3 regions of the Burkholderia sp. BCC0397 genome follow, and region 2 is predicted to be linked to each of the others. Evidence: predicted binding sites of a transcription regulator. Region 2 holds the regulator's gene; each other region holds the start of a gene.
The links. The regulator HrcA, encoded in region 2, represses chaperone genes, less so after heat shock. The targets are predictions, from matches to a motif close to TTAGCACTCNNNNNNNNNGAGTGCTAA.
Positions count from the first base shown of each region.

Region 1 (7,785 bases), 130 kb from region 2:
TGTTCGTGCAGCGCCGCGCGCCGCGCTGGCGCGCCGTTGCGCATGCGTTCGCGGGGCTCGCGGCCGGGCTGCTGATCGGTGTCGCGCTGCATGCGGGGTGGGCGGCGTTCGGCCGCGAACCGGCGTTCGCCGCGCGCGCCGATGTCGCATACGCGGTGTACGCCGCCGACCGCGAGCATCCGGTGGAAGTCGGTGCGAACGATCCCGCGCATCTCGCCGCGTGGCTGTCGGCGCGCGTCGGCCGGCCGGTGCGCGCACCGTCGCTCGACGAATACGGTTACGCGCTGCTGGGCGGCCGGTTGCTGCCCGGCGACGCGGGGCCGGCCGCGCAGCTCATGTACCAGCGCGCGGACGGCGCGCGCGTGACGCTTTACATGACCGCATACGATACGCGGCGCCTCGCGCCGCAGGCGATGTCGGCCGATGGCCGCTACACGTATTTCTGGTCGGATCGCGGCATGGGTTATGCGTTGTCCGGCCGTGGCGACGAACGGCGTCTGCGCGAGCTCGCGATCGACGCATGCGGTGCGCTGGGCGGCCCGACCGACGCGTGGAAGGGATGACGCGCGGCGCTCGCAAGGAGCAGGCGATGAAGACGGCGATGATGAAGGGGCTCGTACTGGCGGCGTTCCTCACGGGCACGATGCTTGCGCGAGCGGACGGCGACCCGCCCGTGCGCGTGCCGGTCGACGCGGACGGTGTGCAGCGCGTGGCGATCGTCGGCGGCAGCTATTTCTTCCGGCCGAACCACGTGATCGTCCGCGCGCACGCGCCGGTCGAGCTGACCGTGTCGGCCGAGGCCGGCGTGGTGCCGCACAGTTTCGAAATCGACGCGCCGCAGGCCGGCATCACGGTACGCACCGAGCTCGCCACGACGCCGAGGACGTTTCGTTTCACGCCGATGCAGCCGGGGCGATTCGCCTACTATTGCACGCACCGGCTGCTGTTTTTCAGGAGCCATCGCGAGCGCGGGATGGAAGGCGTGCTCGATGTCGAGGCGGCGCCGTGATCGCCGCGTTGCTGGCCGCGAGCCTGATAGGAGCGAGCATGACAGCCGATCCCGTGACCGTCGCGCAGGCGCATTTCGACCACGTCCGCTCGTACCGCGCGACGATCCGGTCGTCGGCGCGCGACGGCGAGCACACCGAAATCCGCTACGCATACCTGAAACCCGGCTTCGTCCGGATGGATTTCGTGTCGCCGCATCGCGGCGCGGTGCTCGCGTACGATCCCGGCGACGGCAAGGTGCGGCTGCGCCCGTTCGGCACGCATGCGCCGCCCGCGCTGACGCTGTCGCCGTCCAATCCGCTCGTGCGCGACCGCGCCGGCCACCGGGTCGACCGCTCGGACGTCGGCGAACTGCTGCGCAACGTTCATGCGCTGCAGCAGGGCGGCGCGACGGTGACCGAAGGCGAGGAGGCCGTCGGCGGCCGGACCACGCTGCGCGTGCTGGTCACGGGCGCGCCCGCGCACGCGGTCGACGGCGTGCATCGCTACCGGCTGTGGCTCGACGCCGCGGACGGTTTTCCGCTGAAGGTCGTCAGCTACGCCGGCGACGACGACGTGCCGCTCGAAACCGTGACGCTCGACGACGTGGAGATCGACGTCGCGTTTCCCGAGCGCTTCTTCGCGCCCTGACGGCGCGCCGACCCGCGTTCCTGAACGCGCATGCCGGAGGCTGCATGGCGGAGTACCGGTTTTCGACGACCTGGCGGGTGGATGCGCCGCTCGCGGCGGTGTGGGATGCGATCTACCAGGTCGACCGCTGGCCCGACTGGTGGAAGGGCGCCGTGCGCACCGTCGAGCTCGAGCATGGCGACGCGCGCGGCGTCGGCGCGCTGCACCGATATACCTGGAAGGGCGCGCTGCCGTACCGGCTGACCTTCGACATGCGTGTGCGGCGCGTCGAGCGGCCGCATGCGCTCGAAGGCCGCGCGAGTGGCGCGATCGAAGGCGACGGATGCTGGTCGTTCGCCGCCGACGGCGCGCGCACCGTCGTGCGTTACGACTGGCACATCCGCACGCACGGCTGGATGAACTGGCTGGAGCCGCTCGCGCGGCCGCTGTTCCGATGGAATCACGACGTCGTGATGCGCGAAGGCGCGAAGGGCCTCGCGCGGCGGCTGGGCGCGGCCGTCGAGACGGACGGCCGGACCTTCCGGCCGTTGTCGGGCGCGGACTGCGCCGATGCGTGAGGAGCGTGCGGATCGGGCCCGGCAACGCCGGCGAACGAACGCGTCGCGGCGGATGAAATCGGCGCCCGCACGGTTTTTTCGATGTGATGTCGCCGGTCTCAGGAACTCCGGGCTTACCCGGTGTCCAAACGGGGCTGGATAGGATTGGCGGGCCGCACGGGGCCGCCCGTCGGGACGGTTTTTGGCTTCAGTGTATTGTTTTAAAAGGGTTTTTGTTGTTTTCATGTGTTTTTCCCGCCGCATCGCCGCCCCGAAAATTCCTCCGCTTTCCCTTCTTGAATTTGTCAAAACCCGTCCATATAATTAGCACTCGCTGCACGAGAGTGCTAACAATTCTCTGCCGGGCGATCCGCCGGGCAGATTCCCTAAGCGTTCTTCAATCTCAGTCAAGAGAGGAGTGAATATGAACCTTCGTCCTTTGCACGATCGCGTGATCGTCAAGCGCCTGGATCAGGAAACCAAGACCGCCTCGGGCATCGTGATCCCCGAAGCTGCTGCTGAAAAGCCGGATCAAGGCGAGATCCTCGCGGTCGGCCCGGGCAAGCGCGACGACAAGGGCGCACTGATCGCACTCGACGTGAAGGTCGGCGATCGCGTCCTGTTCGGCAAGTACGCAGGCCAGACCGTGAAGGTCGACGGCCAGGAACTGCTGGTCATGCGCGAAGAAGACATCATGGCCGTGGTCAACGCCAAGTAAGCGTCCTCCGACGGTACATATTCCCAAGAATTCAAGGAGTTAAAGATGGCAGCTAAAGACGTCGTATTCGGCGATTCCGCCCGTTCGAAGATGGTCGAAGGCGTGAACATTCTCGCCAACGCAGTCAAGGTCACGCTGGGTCCGAAGGGCCGCAACGTCGTGCTCGAGCGCAGCTTCGGCGGCCCGACGGTCACCAAGGACGGTGTGTCGGTCGCGAAGGAAATCGAGCTGAAGGACAAGCTCCAGAACATGGGCGCGCAAATGGTCAAGGAAGTCGCTTCCAAGACCAGCGACAACGCAGGCGACGGCACGACGACGGCAACCGTCCTCGCGCAATCGATCGTTCGCGAAGGCATGAAGTACGTCGCATCGGGCATGAACCCGATGGACCTGAAGCGCGGCATCGACAAGGCAGTCGCAGCGGCTGTCGAAGAGCTGAAGAAGATCAGCAAGCCGTGCACGACCAACAAGGAAATCGCACAGGTCGGCTCGATCTCGGCGAACAGCGATTCGTCGATCGGCGATCGCATCGCTGAAGCGATGGACAAGGTCGGCAAGGAAGGCGTCATCACCGTCGAAGACGGCAAGTCGCTGGCCGACGAACTCGACGTCGTCGAAGGCATGCAGTTCGACCGCGGCTACCTGTCGCCGTACTTCATCAACAACCCGGACAAGCAAGTCGCCGTCCTCGACAACCCGTTCGTGCTGCTGCACGACAAGAAGGTGTCGAACATCCGTGATCTGCTGCCGGTGCTCGAGCAAGTCGCGAAGGCTGGCCGTCCGCTGCTGATCATCGCTGAAGACGTCGAAGGCGAAGCGCTCGCGACGCTGGTCGTCAACAACATCCGCGGCATCCTGAAGACCGTTGCGGTCAAGGCACCGGGCTTCGGCGATCGCCGCAAGGCGATGCTGGAAGACATCGCGATCCTGACCGGCGGTCAAGTCGTCGCGGAAGAAACCGGCCTGACGCTCGAGAAGGCAACGCTGGCAGAACTGGGCCAGGCGAAGCGCATCGAAGTGGGCAAGGAAAACACGACGATCATCGACGGCGCAGGCGAAGCCGTGAACATCGAAGCACGCGTGAAGCAAGTGCGCGCGCAAATCGAAGAAGCGACGTCGGACTACGACCGTGAAAAGCTGCAAGAGCGCGTGGCCAAGCTGGCCGGCGGCGTGGCAGTGATCAAGGTCGGTGCTGCGACCGAAGTCGAAATGAAGGAAAAGAAGGCACGTGTCGAAGACGCACTGCACGCCACGCGCGCAGCTGTGGAAGAAGGCATCGTGGCAGGCGGCGGCGTTGCGCTGATCCGCGCTCGCACCGCGATCGCAGGCCTGACCGGCATCAACGCCGACCAGAACGCCGGCATCAAGATCGTGCTGCGCGCAATGGAAGAGCCGCTGCGCCAGATCGTCACGAACGGCGGCGAAGAAGCCAGCGTCGTGGTGGCGGCGGTTGCTGCAGGCAAGGGCAACTACGGCTACAACGCAGCAACGGGCGAGTACGTCGACATGGTTGAAGCCGGCGTCGTCGACCCGACCAAGGTTACGCGCACCGCACTGCAGAACGCAGCTTCGGTTGCAGGCCTGCTGCTGACGACGGACGCAGCTGTCGCAGAACTGCCGAAGGAAGATGCACCGATGCCGGGCGGCATGCCGGGTGGCATGGGCGGCATGGGCATGGACATGTAATCGACTTCGGTCGATGGTGTCCGGAGCGCGCAGCGATGCGCGTTCCAGCCAAAGAAAAGACCCGCAGCGATGCGGGTCTTTTTTTATGGGCGCGTGGAATGCGATGCGCTCGGGCTTCGCGGCGGGGCGGCCCGCCGCGTCGCGACTCAATGCCGGTGCGACGTCCTCGGCACCGGGTCGGCCTTCACGGCCGGCGGCGTGTCCGAATCGTCGTTGCTGCGCGCCCAGAAGAACCGGTCGGGCAGGTACGCGCCCATGCCGGGCCGGAACGCGTCGCGCACGGCCTGGTACAGGTATTCCTGCGCCTCGCGCACGGCCTCCGGCGGTTCCTGGCCGTTCGCGAGCAGCGCCGCGATGGCCGCGCCGAGCGTATCGGTGATGCCCATCAGCCGGTGCGGCGAGCGATCCCACATGTCTTCGCGCAGCTGGCCTTCTTCGCCGTACAGCGTATTGACGAGCCGGTGCGACCCCGTTTCCGACGACAGGATGTATTCGCAGCCCTGCGACAGCAGGTGCGACACGGCCGCGTCGAGATTCGGCGCCTCGGCATCGCCGTCCGGCTGGGCGAGCGCGATCAACGTGGCGTGGTCGGCGACCAGCAACGTGGTTTGCGGCGCCAGCAGGTCGGCGATCGATTCGCGCAGGTCGTCGGCGGCGAGCACGTGCTCGTCGTCGAGCGTGAAGTCCGGTGCGAGCACGAGCGGCACGCCGTCGTAGTCGGCGACCACTTCGGCGATCGCGCTCACGACTTCCGCGCGCGTTGCCGCGCCGATCTTGAACGCGGCAACCGGCATGTCCTCGAGCAGCATGCGCGCCTGCGCGGCGACGACGTCGGGGTCGAGGCCGGTCACTTCTTCGCAGGCGGCCGAGTCGCGCACGGTATAGCCGGTCAGGACGGACACGCCGTGACAGCCCATGCTCGCCAGGGTCATCAGATCGGCTTGGAGGCCGGAGCCGCCGGTGGGATCGGACAGGCCGAAGGTGAGGACGATCGGAGGGGCGTTGCTGGACATGTAAAAATGGGGCAAGAGAAAAACGGACAAGCGACGGAGATGCGGACGGCGAGGCGAATGGGCTGGTTCGGCCCTGTGTTGCCCGGCAGGCCGCACTTTTCAACCATTATGCGGTGGAATCCGGCCGGTACGACGGATTTTTTAGCGCAGCGCAACGTAGTTGCCGTCCTCCAGCGCGATTGCTAGGCAGTCCGGCCCCGACACGGTACCATCATGGCTCCCGAATTTACCGACTTTTCCCCGACGCGGCTTAAGATGGAATACAAGAGCTGGATGTGCCTGATTTGTGGCTGGATTTACGACGAAGAAGCCGGGCTGCCGGAAGAGGGCATTGCCCCGGGCACGCGCTGGGAAGACGTCCCGATCAACTGGACGTGTCCCGAATGCGGCGCCCGCAAGGAAGACTTCGAGATGGTCCAGATCTGATCGGACCGCTGGCCCACGGACACTCCGCTCAGGCCTCGCACCGGCCCCGGCGCTCGCGCGCCGCGGCTCGCGCGAGCGACTCGACGATGACAGGCGCGCGTGTCCATGACGTCCGATCCGGCGAACGTTCCCCTCCCTGACGCATTGCCCAACCCGCGTGGCGGCGCCGTACGCGCCGCCGACGCGTGGCTGGCGGCGGCTGCCGACGCATTCGGGCGGCGCGACGACGCGGCGGCGCCGCTTGCCGCGGCCGCGGCCGTGCTCGCGGAAGCCGGCTGGCTGCCGGCCGCGCGTTTCGCCGGGCAACTGTCGGCCGCCGTGCCGCTCGTCGCCACCGAGCCGACTTCGGCCGGCTGGCGGGCTGCGCTGCACGATTTTCGTGCGGCCGTCGGGCGCCACAACCTGCGCGAGCTCGCGTGCTCGCCCGTTCTCTTCGAGCATTTCCGTACGTTGCGCGCGCAAAGCGCCGCCGACCTGCGCGCGAGCACGCCGCTCGATGCGCTCGCGCTGGTCGGCCGCGCGGTGCCGCCTGCCACGCTGCGCGCGCTGCCCGATGCATTCGCGACCCGGATTCGCGCCCGCTACGAGCAGGCGCTGCTGGGCGTGCTGCGTGCCGAACACGGCGCGCCGGGCGCGGCGCTCGACGAACTCGACGCGATGCTGGCCGCGCTCACCGACGACGGGCCGTACGATTTCTGGCGGCTCGCGGCCGCATGCGTGCGCGCGCTGCGCGCAAGCGGCGCGCCCGAGCTGAAGCGCTTTCTCGCGCGAACCAACCTGCTGCTCGGTGAGCACGCGCAGGGCCGGCCGGTCGCGCCGCCCGAGCTGGTGCGCGAGACGGTGGCGCTGCTATGGCGCGATTTCGCGCTGTTCGGCGCCGCGGCCGAGGATGTCGCCCTCGTCGACGTGCTGCACGACTACGGGCTGACGGTCGACTGGCACGTCGCCGGCACGCCCGCGTCCGAAGCGCTGTGGGAGGCCGATGCCGCGCGGGCCGAGCACGATGCGGTCACGGCCGCGCCGACCCGCGCGCTCGGCGTCGTGACCGTCAACGCGCATGCCTATGAGGATTTCCTGCAGACCGCCGATGCGTCGATGGCCGATCTTGCGGCCAATCCGGCCGCGGCCGACGCCGGCGCCGCGTGGCACGCGTCCGGCGCGGCCTATCGGGTCGGCACGGCCGCCTGCGCGCTCGGGCTCGGCCACGCGGCGCTGCTGGCCGACACGCTCGGCCTGGCGTGGCGCCGTGCGGCGCACGGCGTGCCGCTCGCCGACGGCGGGCTTGATGCGCACCGCCACGCGTCCGACATGCTGCGCGCGGCGCTCCTGAAGATCGCGGCCGGCGTCGCGCCGCCGGATCTCACGGCGGCGTCCGAAGCGCTTGGCACGGCGCTTGGCCGGACCTGACGAACAAGGGGACGGACACTCGGCGGCGGCCCTTGTCGCGCGGGCCTGCAACACGCTGCCGACAGCGCCCGCGCGCGTGTTAGAGTGCCGTGTGATCCGCGCGCGCCGTTGCCAGCGCGGCGCGGCGTTGCTTGTTGATCGCGGCCCGGTCAGGTCGCGGCGTCTTTGCTAAAATTCAAACCATGTCAAAGCCTTCCGATCGCATCAATCTCACCAACCAGTTCCTGATCGCCATGCCCAACATGGCCGATCCGACGTTCTCGGGAACGGTGGTCTATCTTTGCGATCACAGCGAGCGCGGTGCGCTCGGCCTCGTCATCAATCGTCCTACCGACATCGACCTCGAATCGCTGTTCAACCG
Region 1 is NZ_CADFDL010000003.1:501,143-508,927, reverse strand. Features, by position in the region: gene HWX03_RS12500 (anti-sigma factor) at 1-563, shown strand, start outside; gene HWX03_RS12495 (quinol oxidase) at 590-1,009, shown strand; gene HWX03_RS12490 (DUF1571 domain-containing protein) at 1,006-1,638, shown strand; gene HWX03_RS12485 (SRPBCC family protein) at 1,683-2,195, shown strand; gene groES (co-chaperone GroES) at 2,599-2,892, shown strand; gene groL (chaperonin GroEL) at 2,938-4,578, shown strand; gene HWX03_RS12470 (hydroxymethylpyrimidine/phosphomethylpyrimidine kinase) at 4,725-5,591, opposite strand; gene HWX03_RS12465 (rubredoxin) at 5,847-6,017, shown strand; gene HWX03_RS12460 (hypothetical protein) at 6,123-7,424, shown strand; gene HWX03_RS12455 (YqgE/AlgH family protein) at 7,607-7,785, shown strand, end outside.
Region 1: a site for HrcA is predicted at 2,499-2,525, ahead of groES (co-chaperone GroES). Genes of this name have one in related genera too.

Region 2 (7,785 bases):
GACGACCGACGATACCGTGCCGCCGCGCTCGTCGGCGCCCTTCGCCACCTGGAAATGATGGTCGCCGCGCGCGGCGACCTGCGGCAGGTGCGTCACGCACAGCACCTGCCGGTCGCGCCCGAGCTGGTGCAGCAGGCGGCCGACCACTTCGGCGACGCCGCCGCCGATCCCCGTATCGACTTCGTCGAAGATCAGCGTCGGCGTCGGGCTCGCCGCGCTCGCGATCACCGCGAGTGCGAGACTGATCCGCGCGAGTTCGCCGCCCGACGCGACTTTCGCGAGCGGCCGCAGCGGCACGCCCGGGTGCCCGGCCACGCGGAATTCGACCTGCTCGAGCCCGTGCGGGCCGCCGTCGGCGAGCGGCACGAGCGCGACTTCGAAGCTGCCGCCCGCCATCGACAATTCCTGCATGCCGGCCGTGACGGCCGTGCCGAGCGCCTTGGCGGCCTGAGCGCGCGCCTTCGACAGGCGTTTGGCGTCGGCGAGATAGGCTTCCCGCGCCTTGGCCTGCGCCGCCTCGAGCGTGCCCAGATCGGCGGCCGCATCGAGCGCGGCGAGCTGCGCGCGGCGCGCCGCATGCTCTTCGTGCAGCGTGTCGGGCGGCAGCCGGAACTTGCGGGCGGTCGAGTGCAGCGCGTCGAGACGCGTTTCGACCTGCGCGAGCCGCTCCGGGTCGAGATCGACGCGCTGTGCGTAGTGCGACAGCGAATAGACGGCTTCCTGCAACTGGATCTCGGCCGGCTCCAGCGACGCGAGCGCATCGCCGAGCGCGGTGTCGTAGTCGGCCAGGCTGCGCAGCTTCGACACGATCGCGCCGAGCTGCGCGAGCATCGCGTCGTCGGACTCGGACAGCGCGTTGAGCGCGCCGCGCACGCCTTCGATCAGGTTCGCCGAATGCGACAGGCGCTTGTGTTCGTTGCTGACTTCGTCCCATTCGCCGGCTTGCGGCGCGAGCTTGTCGAGTTCGGCGAGCTGCCACGCGAGCTTTTCGCGTTCGAGCTGCAACTCGCGCTCGTGCGCCTTCGCGGCGTCGATCGCCTGCGTCGCGTCGCGCCACATGCGCCACGCGCGCGCGACGTTCGCGGCATCGGCGACGAGCCCCGCGTGCGTGTCGAACAGCTCGCGCTGCGCGTCGGGCCGCATCAGCAGCTGGTGCGCGTGCTGGCCGTGGATGTCGACGAGCATCTCGCCGAGTTCGCGCAGCTGCGCGAGCGTCGCGCTGGTGCCGTTGATGAACGCGCGCGAGCGGCCGTTCACGTCGATCACGCGGCGCAGCATCACGGTGTCCTCGGCGTCGAACGCGTGTTCGTCGAGCCAGCGCGCGACGCGGTCGTGCGGCGTGAATTCGGCCGTGATGTCGGCGCGGCCGCAGCCGGTGCGCACGACGCTCGCGTCGGCGCGTTCGCCGAGCGCGAGGGCGAGGGCATCGATCAGGATCGATTTGCCGGCGCCGGTTTCGCCGGAAAAGACGGAAAAGCCGCTGTCGAATTCGAGATCGAGCGCGGCGACGATGACGAAGTCGCGGATCGAGAGGTGGCGGAGCATGGTGTCGGGGCGGTGGTGCGTCAGGACGCCTTGTCGTCTTCGTTCGATGCGTGTTCGTTCCAGTGCAGCTTCTTGCGCAGCGTCGTGTAGTAGCTGTAGCCGATCGGGTGCAGGAACGGCACCGTGTGCTTCGAGCGGCGCACCTCGATCGTATCGTTCAGTTCGAGCGACGTGAACGACTGCATGTCGAAGTTCACGTTGACGTCGCGGCCGCCGACGATCTGGATCGCGATCTTCGAATCGTCGGGCAGCACGATCGGCCGGTTCGACAGCGCGTGCGGTGCGATCGGCACGAGCACGATGCCCGCCAGCTGCGGATGGAGGATCGGGCCGGCCGACGACAGCGCATACGCGGTCGAGCCGGTGGGCGTCGCGACGATCAGGCCGTCCGAGCGCTGGTTGTACATGTAGCGGCCGTCGACCGACGCGCGCAGCTCGACCATCCCGGAGAAGCCGCTGCGGTTCACGACGACGTCGTTGAACGCGAGCGCGTGGTAGATCGGTTCGCCGTCGCGCATGATCCGCGCCTCGAGCAGCGAGCGCTCCTCGCGCTCGAACTTGCCGGCCAGCAGCACGGGCACGAGCGCGTGCATGTCGGATGCCGCGATGTCGGTGATGAAGCCGAGCCGCCCGTGGTTGATCCCGATCAGCGGTGTCCGGTATGGCGCAAGCTGGCGGCCGATGCCGAGCATCGTGCCATCGCCGCCGAGCACGATCGCCACGTCTGCTCGCGCCCCGATTTCGGCCGGGGTGAGCGCCGGGTAGCCGGCGATGCCGATTTCCCGCGCGGTCTCGCCTTCGAAGACGACCTCGAAGCCGAGCGTGGCGATGCTGTCCGCCAGCGTGGCGAGCGGCTCGGCGATGCCGGGCGTGTTGCTCCGGCCGACGAGCGCGACAGTCTTGAACTGATTACCGGTTTTCATGCCGGCATTACACCATAGCTCGTTGACGAAAAGAACCGGCAGTGCCCCGACGGGGCCGGATCGGCCCGGCCCGCGCAACGGTGGCCGACGCCACTCGCCGCGGTCGCGCCGTTGCGCTAAAATTTTCCACCATGCTAGATCCTCGCGCACGAACCCTCCTGAAAACCCTGATCGAACGGTATATCGCCGACGGTCAGCCAGTCGGATCGCGCACGTTGTCCCGTTACTCCGGGCTCGAGCTGAGCCCGGCGACGATCCGCAACGTGATGTCCGACCTGGAGGAGCTCGGCCTCGTGTCGAGCCCGCACACGTCGGCCGGCCGTGTGCCGACGCCGCGCGGCTACCGGCTGTTCGTCGATACGATGCTGACGGTCGAGGCGCCGATCGACGCCGAGGCCGTCGCGCGCCAGGTGCAGAACACGCTGCAGGCCGGCGAGCCGCAGCAGCGGGTGGTCGCGGCCGCCGCGAGCGTGCTGTCGAACCTGTCGCAGTTCGCGGGCGTCGTGCTGACGCCGCGCCGCAGCCACGTGTTCAAGCAGATCGAGTTCATGCGCCTGTCCGACAAGCGCATCCTGCTGATCATCGTCACGCCCGAGGGCGACGTGCAGAACCGCATGCTCGCGACGCCGCGCGACTATTCGCCGTCGCAGCTGACCGAGGCGTCCAACTACATCAATGCGCATTTCGCCGGCCTGTCGTTCGACGAGGTGCGCCGCCGCCTGCGCGACGAGATCGACCAGCTGCGCGGCGACATGACGACGCTGATGCACGCGGCCGTGACGGCCAGCACCGAGGTGCCGGACACCGAGGACACCGTGCTGATTTCCGGCGAGCGCAACCTGCTCGAAGTGGCGGACCTGTCGTCCGACATGGCGCGGCTGCGCAAGCTGTTCGACGTATTCGACCAAAAGACGGGCCTCCTGCAATTGCTCGATGTATCGAGCCACGCCCAGGGCGTGCAGATCTTCATCGGCGGCGAATCGACGCTCGTGCCGATCGAGGAAATGAGCGTCGTCACCGCGCCGTACGAGGTGAATGGGCAGATCGTCGGCACGCTCGGCGTGATCGGGCCGACCCGCATGGCGTACAACCGCGTGATCCCGATCGTCGACATCACCGCGCGCCTGCTGTCGCTCACGCTGAGCCAGCAATGACCGGCGATGGCCGGCGATCGCCAGCCCGATCCCGCCCCGCTATCGTGCCGCGGCGCCGCTTGCGGCGACAGTCGGCCGAACGGCACGGGGCGGCCCGCTATAATTGAGGGCCGTCCGGTCCCGTGCCCCGAGCACGTTCTTGCCCATGCGTTTCGATCTTGAGCCGCCTTCGAGTATCGCGGCCGCCCATCGTATCGGTGTGCTGCTGATCAATCTCGGCACGCCCGACGCGCCCACGCCGCGCGCGGTGCGGCGCTACCTGGCCGAATTCCTGTCGGATCCGCGGGTCGTCGAAATCCCGCAGGCCGTCTGGCAGGTGCTGCTGCGCACGCTGATCCTGCCGCTGCGCGGCCGTGCGTCCGCGAAGAAATACGCGGCCGTCTGGATGCCCGAGGGCTCGCCGCTGCGCGTGTACACCGAGCGTCAGACCGACAGCGTGCGGCACCTGCTCGTGTCGAACGGCTATCACGTGACGGTCGACTACGCGATGCGCTACGGCAGCCCGAACATTTCGCATGCGCTCGCGCAGTTCAAGCGCGCGGGCGTCGAGCGCGTGCTGCTGATGCCGATGTATCCGCAATACTCGGCGTCGACCACGGCCACCGCGTTCGATGCCGCATTCGACGCGCTCGCGCGCATGCGCAATCAGCCGGAAGTGCGCACCGTGCGGCACTACGCCGACCATCCGGCCTATATCCATGCGCTGGCCGAGCAGGTGCGCCAGTACTGGGCGCAGCACGGCCGGCCCGATTTCGCGGCCGGCGACAAGCTGGTGCTGAGTTTCCACGGCGTGCCGAAGCGCACGCTCGACCTCGGCGACCCGTATCACGACCAGTGCCAGCAGACGGGCGCCTTGCTGATGGCCGCGCTCGGGCTGTCGGGCACCGAATGCCGCATCACGTTCCAGTCGCGCTTCGGCAAGGCCGAATGGCTGCAGCCGTACACCGCGCCGACGCTGCGCGAATTCGGCGAGGCCGGCGTGCGGCGGGCCGACGTGTTCTGTCCCGGCTTCACGGCCGATTGCCTGGAGACGATCGAGGAAATCGGCATGGAAGTGCGCGACGAGTTCCTCGCCGGCGGCGGCAAGACCTTCCACCGCATTCCGTGCCTGAACGGCGCATCTGCATGGATCGGCGCGCTCGGCGAGATCGTCGCGGAGAATCTGCAGGGCTGGCCGGTCAAGGCCGCGCAGCCCGAAACGGTGGGTTGAGATGAAACGATTTCCACGCGCTTTTTGTTCGCCGTTTTCCGAGGGAGCGGTCAGCCTTCACAGGGCGGCCCGGCGGAGGCTGACATGAACTACAAGATTTCCACGGACCCGGGCGCGAAGCTGCGCATCGACAAATGGCTGTGGGCGGCCCGGTTCTTCAAGACGCGCTCGCTCGCGACCGATGCGGTCGACAAGGGACACGTGAAGATCGGCGGCGCGTCGGTCAAGCCGGCGAAGGATGTACGGGTGGGCGACGAGGTCGAGATTGCGATCGACGGCATCGTCTGGCACATTGCCGTGCTGGGCGTGTGCGACGTGCGCGGGCCCGCGAGCGTCGCGCAGACGCTCTACGCGGAAACGGAAGCGGGGCGGGCCGCGCGGCTCGCCGAACTGGAGCGGCGCCGCACGTATCGCGAGCCGGCGGCCGAACTGCACGGCCGGCCGACGAAGCGCGACCGGCGCATCATCGACAGATTTTCTGGTGGGAGCTGAACATCTGGTCGAACGTCGCCCGCGCGCTTCCGTATTCGGTCGTGCGGTCGGTGACGGCTCCCGACAGGCAGATGGTGGTGGTGCCGGCAATGAGTACCAGCGCGACCACCGATATCGCAAAGGTCAGTTTCACGGTACTCCCCTCGAGAACAAGGGTGAAAACGGCGCCAGGTGGATGTCAGGCGACGGTCAGCTAGGGTAAACACGCTTTTCCGACGCTTGAGTGGAGTGTAGTTCAGCCGGCCTGTGCGGAGCTAGTACTTGCCGGGTAAGCGTTGTTACAGGCCGTTTCGCCCGATCCGGCGGACTATGCGACGCCTGCACCGGAAAACGCGCGGTTGTTTCGCGGCATTGGCGAATGTCGGCGAATGACCGACTTGAAACCGCAGTTTTCGCCCTTATTTGCACCAGTAATGTGCGGTGCCGCCGGGTATACGTCCGGCGGTCGCCGATTTGGCTTCAACCTCTAATCGACTTTCAGCGACATGGAAAACACGCAAGAGAATCCGGCTACCCAATCGGCCGAAGACATCGGCAGCGAGAAGCAGACGGCGCAAGGCGCCGCACCCGCCGCCGAAGCCGCCGACGCGGCGCTCGCGGAGGCTCAAGCCAAGGTCGCCGAGCTCCAGGAAAGCTTCCTGCGGGCGAAGGCCGAGACCGAGAACGTGCGCCGCCGCGCGCAGGACGACGTGTCGAAGGCGCACAAGTTCGCAATCGAGAGCTTCGCGGAACACCTGCTGCCGGTGCTGGACAGCCTGGAAGCGGCCGTCGGCGATACCTCCGGCGACATCGCGAAGGTGCGCGAGGGCGTCGAGCTGACGCTGCGCCAGCTGACGAGCGCGCTCGAGAAGGGCCGCGTCGTCGCGATCAACCCGGTCGGCGAGAAGTTCGATCCGCACCAGCACCAGGCCATTTCGATGGTGCCGGCCGAGCAGGAGCCGAATACCGTCGTCACGGTGCTGCAAAAGGGCTACATGATCGCCGACCGCGTGCTGCGCCCGGCGCTCGTCACCGTGGCCCAGCCGAAGTAAGGCGGCCGGCATGGTGCCCGCCGGCGTCGATCCGGCCGCGTTCGACGCGTTCGACATGCAGGCGCTCGACGCCGGCACGTTCGACGCGGCCGTCGGCGGCGCGGGCGATGCGCTGGCCGTGGTGTTCTTCTGGGGCGTCGACTGCTTCAACTGCGAGATCGCGAAGAAGGCGATGCTCGCCCAGCCCGACGCGATCCGCGCGCTGGGCCTGAAGTGGTTCCATTGCAACGTGTACGAACACCATCAGCTGGGGCGCCGCTTCGGGCTGCACGGCGTGCCGACGTGGTTCTTCTTCCACCGCGGCAAGCGGCTGGGCCGCGCGACCGGCTGGCATGGCCTCGCGCAGTTCCAGGCAGCCGTCGCGGCGGCACGCGCGAAGATTGCCGCGGCGGCCGATGCCGCGGCGGCCGGTGCGCCGTCCGGCGAGGGTACCGGCGGCCCGCACGATCCGCTAGCCGGCGGCGATTGAAAAAATTTAATATCCGCATCGCTCGTCGGGTCTTGAAAACGGATCGGACGGACGCATTTCGGGAACAGAGTTGAATTCTGGCGTGCGAAACCGCCCAAAAACGCGGCGTTTCGTGCAGCAAACAAGCATTTCTGGAGATTAGGAAAAAATGGGAAAGATCATCGGTATTGACCTCGGCACCACGAACTCGTGCGTCGCCATCATGGAAGGCAACCAGGTCAAGGTCATCGAGAACTCGGAAGGCACGCGCACCACGCCGTCGATCATCGCGTACATGGACGACAACGAAGTGCTCGTCGGCGCGCCGGCCAAGCGCCAGTCGGTGACCAACCCGAAGAACACGCTGTTCGCCGTGAAGCGCCTGATCGGCCGCCGCTTCGAAGAGAAGGAAGTCCAGAAGGACATCGGCCTGATGCCGTACACGATCATCAAGGCCGACAACGGCGATGCATGGGTCGAAGCGCACGGCGAAAAGCTCGCGCCGCCGCAGGTGTCGGCCGAAGTGCTGCGCAAGATGAAGAAGACGGCCGAAGACTACCTCGGCGAGCCGGTCACGGAAGCCGTGATCACGGTGCCGGCGTACTTCAACGACAGCCAGCGCCAGGCGACCAAGGACGCCGGCCGCATCGCGGGCCTCGAAGTCAAGCGGATCATCAACGAGCCGACGGCAGCCGCGCTCGCGTTCGGTCTCGACAAGGTCGAGAAGGGCGACCGCAAGATCGCCGTGTATGACCTCGGCGGCGGCACGTTCGACGTGTCGATCATCGAGATCGCGGACGTCGACGGCGAAATGCAGTTCGAAGTGCTGTCGACCAACGGCGACACGTTCCTCGGCGGCGAAGACTTCGACCAGCGCATCATCGATTACATCATCGGCGAGTTCAAGAAGGAGCAGGGCGTCGACCTGTCGAAGGACGTGCTCGCGCTGCAGCGCCTGAAGGAAGCCGCCGAAAAGGCGAAG
Region 2 is NZ_CADFDL010000003.1:635,675-643,459, reverse strand. Features, by position in the region: gene recN (DNA repair protein RecN) at 1-1,545, opposite strand, end outside; gene HWX03_RS13070 (NAD kinase) at 1,566-2,468, opposite strand; gene hrcA (heat-inducible transcriptional repressor HrcA) at 2,600-3,622, shown strand; gene hemH (ferrochelatase) at 3,768-4,832, shown strand; gene HWX03_RS13055 (RNA-binding S4 domain-containing protein) at 4,917-5,324, shown strand; gene HWX03_RS13050 (hypothetical protein) at 5,296-5,457, opposite strand; gene grpE (nucleotide exchange factor GrpE) at 5,810-6,355, shown strand; gene HWX03_RS13040 (thioredoxin family protein) at 6,366-6,824, shown strand; gene dnaK (molecular chaperone DnaK) at 6,973-7,785, shown strand, end outside.

Region 3 (7,785 bases), on a different contig from region 2:
GTGATAGCGGCCGGTATGCAGCGACGACGGGCCGAGGCGCGCGTACTTGAACATCAGCTTGATCTCGATGACGAACAGCGCGGTGTAGAACAGGATGAAGCCGGCGAGACTCAGGTACAGGTCGCTCGGCTGCAGGCTCGACGCGGACAGGTGCGTCGGCAGCACGCCGGCGATCGTCCACGGCTGGCGGCCGAGCTCGGCGACGATCCAGCCGAATTCGATCGCGATCCACGGCAGCGGGATCGCCCACACCGCGTAGCGCAGGAACCAGCGGCGGTTGTCCTGCAGCAGTTCGCGGCGCGCGCAGAACCAGAACGCGGCAACGAACGTCGCGACGAACAGGAAGCCGAGGAACACCATGATCCGGAACGAGAAGAACACCGGTGCGACGGGCGGGATCGTCTTCTTCGCGGCGGCCTTGATCTGCTCGGGCGTCGCGTCGGTCACGTTCGGCGTGAACTGCTTGAGCATCAGCCCGTAGCCGAGATACTGCTTGTGCTGGTCGAACAGCGCGCGGGTCGCGTCGCTCGTGTCGCCCTGCTTGAGCTTCTGCAGCGCGCCGTACGCGATCATCCCGCTCTGGATGTGCTCCTCGCTGTGCTTCGCGAGATCACGCAGGCCAATCACCGGTTCGTCGATCGAGCGCGTCGCGATCAGGCCGAGCGCGTACGGGATCTTGATCGCGTAGTCGGTGCGCTGTTCTGCCTGGTTCGGGATGCCGATCAGCGTGAACGACGCGGGCGCCGGCTGGGTTTCCCATTCGGATTCGATCGCGGCAAGCTTCATCTTCTGCACTTCGCCGGTCGTATAGCCCGATTCGTCGCCGAGCACGATCACGCACAGCGTGGCCGCGAGGCCGAAGCCGGCCGCGACTGCGAACGAGCGCAGCGCGAAGTCGACGTCGCGCTTCTTCAGCAGGTACCACGACGACACGCCGAGCACGAACATCGCCGCCGACACGTAGCCGGCCGATACCGTGTGCACGAACTTCACCTGCGCGACCGGGTTGAACAGCACGTCGAACAGGCTGGTCATTTCCATGCGCATCGTCTGGTAGTTGAACTCGGCGCCGACCGGGTTGTTCATCCAGCCGTTCGCGACGAGGATCCACAGCGCGGACAGGTTCGAGCCCAGCGCGACGAGGAACGTGACCATCAGATGCTTGACCTTCGACAGGCGGTTCCAGCCGAAGAAGAACAGGCCGACGAACGTCGATTCGAGGAAGAACGCCATCAGGCCTTCGACCGCGAGCGGCACGCCGAAGATGTCGCCGACGTAGTGCGAGTAGTACGACCAGTTCGTGCCGAACTGGAATTCGAGCGTGATGCCGGTCGTCACGCCCATCGCGAAGTTGATCCCGAACAGCTTGCCCCAGAACTGGGTCATGTCCTTGTAGACCTGCTTGCCGGTCATCACGTAGACCGCTTCCATGATGACGAGCAGCCAGGACAGGCCGAGCGTCAGCGGCACGAACAGGAAGTGGTAGAGCGCCGTGATGCCGAACTGCAGACGTGACAGATCGACGACTTCACTACTTATCATGGTGGTCTCCCTCGGTAGAGGCGGGCGCCGGCACCGAGAGCAGCCTCTCGGCGACGGCAGCAGGCGGCAGTGACATATGCTGGGCCTGCGGATGATTGAAGAATGCGTATTTGAGCGACATCAGGAGGATCAGCTTGACGATCAGCACCAGGGTGATGTCGCGGGCGAGGGTCGGTCCGCGTGCCCACGCGGCGATGCGCGCCCGCCAGCCGATCGTGCCGGCCGGCCGCGAGGGCGGCGCAGGCTCTTTTTTGATCGAGATCAAGGCGATTATCCTGAATCGATTGAGGTCGGATTGGGGGCGACTTTACGTCGGATATATGACGGCCGTGAAGCTGTTTTAATCCTTTTGCGCCTGACATGCCAATTTTAAAAGGACTGCTTTCCGATGCCGAGTGCTGCGCTGCGGCAGACCGTCGCGAAACAGGGGGCAAAAATTGAGGCAGATCAAGGTTATGCGGAAGGGCGCCGCAAATGGCGTAATACCCGATGAATCAGTTCAATTAATCGGTGCAGAAACGGCGCGTGAAACGCGCTGAAAAGCGGGTGAAAAGCAGTGGAAAAAACGGACGAAAAAAAACCGCTGCCGGTCGGGCAGCGGTTTTCGATGAAGCGCTCTGGAACGCCGGGGATTTACGCGTATTCGGCGAGGGCGGTGCGCATCTTTTTCATCGCGCTTGCTTCGATCTGGCGGATGCGTTCCGCCGACACGCCGAATTCGGCGGCGAGATCGTGCAGCGTCGAGCCGCCCGAGCCGTCGTCGTCGACGTGCAGCCAGCGCGCCTCGATGATGCGGCGGCTGCGCGCATCAAGCGCGTCGAGCGCCTGCGCGATGCCGTCCGTCTGCAGCATGTCGCGCTGGCGCGCGGCCAGCACGGCGGTCGGCTCGTTGTGCGAGTCGGCCAGATAGGCGATCGGCGCGTACGACTCCTCGCCGTCTTCCACTTGGCCCTCGAGCGCGACGTCGCCGCCCGACAGGCGCGTTTCCATCTCGGTCACTTCTTCGCGCTTGACGTTGAGCGCCTGCGCGAGGCCGTCGATTTCCTCGGGCGTCATCGCCTGCATGCTCTTCTTGTGGCTGCGCAGGTTGAAGAACAGCTTGCGCTGCGCCTTCGTCGTCGCGACCTTCACCATGCGCCAGTTGCGCAGGATGTACTCGTGGATCTCGGCCTTGATCCAGTGAATCGCATACGACACCAGGCGCACGTTTTGCGCCGGGTCGAACCGCTTCACGGCTTTCATCAGACCGATGTTGCCTTCCTGGATCAGGTCGCCGTGCGGCAGGCCGTAGCCGAGATAGTTGCGCGCGATCGACACGACGAGACGCAGGTGCGACAGCACGAGGCGGCGCGCCGAGTCGAGGTCGTTGTTTTCGCGGAATTCGGTTGCGTACTGGCGTTCCTCTTCGGCGGTCAGCAGCGGAATGCGATTGACGGCCTGGATGTACGCGTCGATGTTGCCGAGCTGGCCGGGCAACATCGATTGGGCTGCGAGCGCCAGCGAGCCTGCCGATTCGGCCTTGGCCGGCGTCGGGCTCAGGGTGTTCGGGAGGGTCAGGGCGTTGCTCACTAAAAACTCCTTTGGAATCAGGGACAAACCCCGGTCTCGGATGAGATTCCGTGGGCCATCTTAGCACTCCCGCAAGACGAGTGCTAATTCCTTAGAGCGGGCGGGGGCATCCGAGTTCCCCATTTTTCTATCGAATCAGTCGAGTCGATAGTCTATTCTGCGACACGGGCCGCGCCACGAAGTTCCGTAAGCCGTTGTTTCAGATGGGAATCGGTAGACGATTTCGATTTTTGTCGTTTTGGAAGCAAACAATTTCGCTTCGTGATGCCGATCCGAAAAGTCCTTTACCATACCATTCAGTTCGCTCGGGCCCGGCCGTTGCGGCAGGCTCCATTCAACCCACAAAGTTGGAGTGTCAGATGAACAATAAGAAGAATCGTCGGCCTCGCAGCCGGCTGGTCCTGCATGCGATGCTGGCAGCGTCTCTTCTGGGCGGATCGGGTGCGGCTTTCGCGGATCGATGGGGGATCCAGGCGGGCGGCGGGTTTTCCGACCGTCACGGGATCGACAAGGCCGATCTCGGCGTGGTTTGGGATCCCGGTTGGAACTGGTGGGAAATCGGCGGCTGGCACTTCGCGTTCGTACTGGAAGGCCACGTCGGCTACTGGCACACGGGCGGCAACGTGCATGGCAACATCGGCGAGATCGGCGCGACGCCGATGTTCCGTTTCATCAAGAGCGCGGGCCAGGTTCGGCCGTTCATCGAGGCCGGCGCCGGCATCCGGTTCCTGACGCACCCGACGATCTCCAACGACCTGTCGCTGTCGACGTCATTCCAGTTCGCGGACGTCGTCGGTGTCGGCGCGCAGTTCGGACAACGGCAACAATATCAGGTCGGTTACCGTTTTCAACATGTGTCTAACGCGGGTATCAAAGAGCCGAATCCTGGTATAAATTTCCACCAGTTCTACGTGCAGTACAACTTCTGATCCGCACGCCCGCGCACGGCGGGCGCGTTGCCGAGGAGTCAGGCGATGGCGAAGGTGGTCGATGCGATTCGCGCGCTCGAGCGCGATCGGTTCCGGGCGATGGTGGACGGGGACGGCGAGGCGCTCGACGCGCAATTGTCGGACAAGGTGTTCTTCGTGCACACCAACGGCAAACGCGAAACCAAGCAGCAGTTCATCGATGCCATCGTCGCCGGCCGCCGCCGCTATCGCCAGATCGAAATCCAGTCGCAGGACCTGCTGCCCGTCGGCGACGCAACCTGCGTCGTCACCGGGCGCGCGCTGGTCGAGATGGAAACGAACAACGGCGGGCTGGTGTTTCCGATCGCCTATACCGCCGTCCACACCCACGAGCAGGGCCAGTGGCGCCTGCTTGCGTGGCAGGCGACGCGGTGCGCGACCGAGACATGAGCGCGCGTGGCGCTCCTTTTCATGTCCCGATTCGAGCGGCCTTCTGGGCCGCTTTTTACTGGCCCGTGCGGCGCGGATCGCGCGGCGCACGGGCGGTCACGCCCCGCTCGCTGACGTTCAAACCGTGAATCGAAACCTGCCGCTCAGGCCGCCGCGCGGCGGTCCGCGCAGTGCCATGCCGAGCGGTTGATCGCGCTGACGACCGCATCGAGCGCCGCGCTCGCCGCATCGGCGTGCACGCCGACACCGTGCCGCAGCGGCGCGTCGCCGACCCGGCAGCCGACCGATACCGCGATCCGGCCGTCCGCGGCGCGCGTGTGTTCGCACGACGCGACGTCGATCGCGGCGCCGGCGGCTGCCGCAAATGCCGCGGCGAAATGTCGCACGGCGTCGTCGGGCGTCGCGTCGGCGGCGCTCGCCGCCGCGATCTCGCGGTTTTGCCAGCGCGCGCCGCTGCCGTGGCGTGCGGCCGGGCCGTCGGTCTCGAAGAATTCGCGCGCGAACAGCGCGCAGATCGCGTCGCCCGTCACTTCCTCGCCCGATGCGTCGGCGAGCGTCTGCACCGCATGGCTGAACTCGATCTGTACGCGGCGCGTCGGCGTGAAGCCCATCCCGCGTTCGAGCAGGAACGTCGCGCCGCCCTTGCCGGACTGGCTGTTCACGCGGATCACCGCGTCATAGCTGCGGCCGAGGTCGGCCGGGTCGATCGGCAGGTACGGCACCTCCCACACCGCGTCGGGGCGCTGCTGCGCGAAGCCCTTGCGGATCGCGTCCTGGTGCGAGCCCGAGAATGCGGTGAACACGAGGTCGCCCGCGTACGGGTGGCGCGGATGCACGGGAATCTGGTTGCAGCGCTCGACGACGCGGCGCACGGCGTCGATGTCGGAGAAATCGAGGCCCGGGTCGATACCTTGCGTGTAGAGGTTCAACGCGAGCGTGACGAGATCGACGTTGCCGGTGCGCTCGCCGTTGCCGAACAGGCAGCCCTCGATGCGGTCGGCGCCCGCGAGCAGCGCGAGTTCGGCCGCCGCGACCGCGGTGCCGCGATCGTTGTGCGGATGCACGGACAGCACGATGCTGTCGCGATACGCGAGGTTGCGGTCCATCCATTCGATCTGGTCGGCGAACACGTTCGGGGTCGCGGCTTCGACGGTGGCCGGCAGGTTGACGATCATCTTGTGGTCGCGGGTCGGGCGCCACGTCTGCGCGACCGCGTCGCAGATCTCGCGCGCGAACGTCAGCTCGGTCATGCTGAAGGTTTCCGGCGAGTACTGGAAGGTCCAGTGCGTAGCGGGGCGCACGGCCGCGTGTTCCTTGATGATGCGCGTGCCGTCGATCGCGAGCGCCTTCACGTCGTTCTTCGACATGCCGAACACGATGCGGCGGAACGACGGGCAGACCGCGTTGTACAGGTGCACGATCGCGCGCGGCACGCCTTCGAGTGCATCGAACGTGCGCGCGATCAGGTCTTCGCGCGACTGCACGAGCACCTCGATCGTCACGTCGTCGGGAATCCGCTTGTCGTCGATCAGCTTGCGGACGAAATCGAAGTCGGTTTGCGACGCCGACGGAAAACCGACTTCGATCTCCTTGAACCCGATGGCGACCAGCATTTCGAAGAACTCGAGCTTCTGCTCGATGCTCATTGGCTCGATCAGCGACTGGTTGCCGTCTCGCAGGTCGGTGCTCATCCACACGGGCGCACGCTCGATGGTGCGGGCCGGCCAGCGGCGGCCATTGAGGCGGACGGGCTCGAACGGACGGTACTTGTCTTGCGGATTGCGCATCATCTTCTGGACCTCGGGTCTCAAGTCGCGAGCGAAGACGGGCGGCATGGGCGCCGGTTGGCGCTGCCTCGCATCCGGCGCGCGATGGCGCCGCGGATGCGGATGATCTTCGCGAATCGGCCGACGGATGGACGGACGAATGCTGACGACTTCGGGTTGTAAAAACTGCGAGAGGGGTACGGCGAGGAACTGCTGGGAGGACCGTGCGGACAGCACACGGCGCTACGAGAGCCTTAGGCTAGTCGTAGCGATAGCGGCCGCGCTAGGCGGCCGGAGGTAATTCGGAGGGGGTTCGGAAAGGAACGCATGGCGCCCACTCTATGCCAGGATGCGCTCGCGTGTCAAATGTCGGGATAAAGGGGCGGGTCGCCGCGGCACCCTCAGCGCGCGACGCGGGCGATCCGCACGATCGTCTCGACCTGGCGCGCCACCGTGTCGGGCGCCGGCACCTCGCCGCGCAGCACGGCGTCCGTCCACGCGGCCGTGGTCGCCGCATCGCGCGACTCGGGCAGCGCGACGGGCGGCGCGTCGGTCGACGAACGCTCGGCGTCGATCAGCGTGTCGCACACGCCGTCGTGCAGCCAGTCGACCTGCACCTGGCGTCGCGTGTCGGCCACCGCTTCGCCTTCGGTGCCGCGCGCGAGCAGCGCGCCGCCCAGCGCGGCGTCCGGGTGGTCGCGGAACAGTTGCGCGAGGCTGTCGCGGTACGGCGGGTGCGTGTAGTTGACGAGCCGAAGCCCGGCCGGCGCGAACGGCTGCAGGATCTTCACGAGCGTATGCGTCGAATTGCGCACGCCGAGCACGCGGCGCATCGACAGCAGGTGCGCGATGCGCGGCGCCAGCACGTCGATCGGCGCGAACGCGACACGGCGCTCGGCGAGCGTGTCCTCGATCGCATCGTGCGACGTCGACGGCGCGAGCGACAGCGCCGAGAAGATCTCGGCGCTCGTCACGCGGCCCGGATCGCGCTCCACCCCATGCACCAGCACCGGCACGCCTTCACGTGCGAGCAGCAGCGCGAGCAGCGGCACGAGGTTCGGCTGCTTGCGCGCGCCGTTGTAGCTCGGGATCGATACCGGGCGGAACGCGGCGTCCTGCACGTGCACGGGCTCGAACGACGCCTGCGCGGCGGCGAGCATCGCGGCCAGTTCGTCGGCGGATTCGCCTTTCAGCCGATAGGCGATCAGGATCGCACCGAGTTCGACGTCCGACACGCGCGCATCGAGCATCGCGCGATAAAGCTCGAACGTGTCCTCGGCGGACAGGGCGCGTGCGCCGTTCGGGCCGCGGCCGATTTCCTTGATGAAGCGGGCGCAAGGGAACGGAGCGGCGGCGGGATCGTGGGAAGCGGTCATCGGAACGTGGGGCGGGCGGCCGGCATCGGGCCGCGCGGTGAGCGGTGAGGAATGCCCGAGTATCGCATGGGCGCGGCCGCGCATCGTGCCGCGCTACACTCTGGTTCCCGGCGGCGTGCACACCGGCTGCGCCGCGCCCGTGCCGCCGCCGCCGGCCGAATACGACCAAAAGAG
Region 3 is NZ_CADFDL010000004.1:394,860-402,644, forward strand. Features, by position in the region: gene HWX03_RS15935 (cytochrome ubiquinol oxidase subunit I) at 1-1,542, opposite strand, end outside; gene cydP (cytochrome oxidase putative small subunit CydP) at 1,532-1,807, opposite strand; gene rpoH (RNA polymerase sigma factor RpoH) at 2,176-3,111, opposite strand; gene HWX03_RS15950 (acyloxyacyl hydrolase) at 3,471-4,040, shown strand; gene HWX03_RS15955 (nuclear transport factor 2 family protein) at 4,086-4,469, shown strand; gene leuA (2-isopropylmalate synthase) at 4,613-6,259, opposite strand; gene ybiB (DNA-binding protein YbiB) at 6,637-7,611, opposite strand.
Region 3: a site for HrcA is predicted at 3,172-3,198, ahead of rpoH (RNA polymerase sigma factor RpoH). Genes of this name have one in related genera too.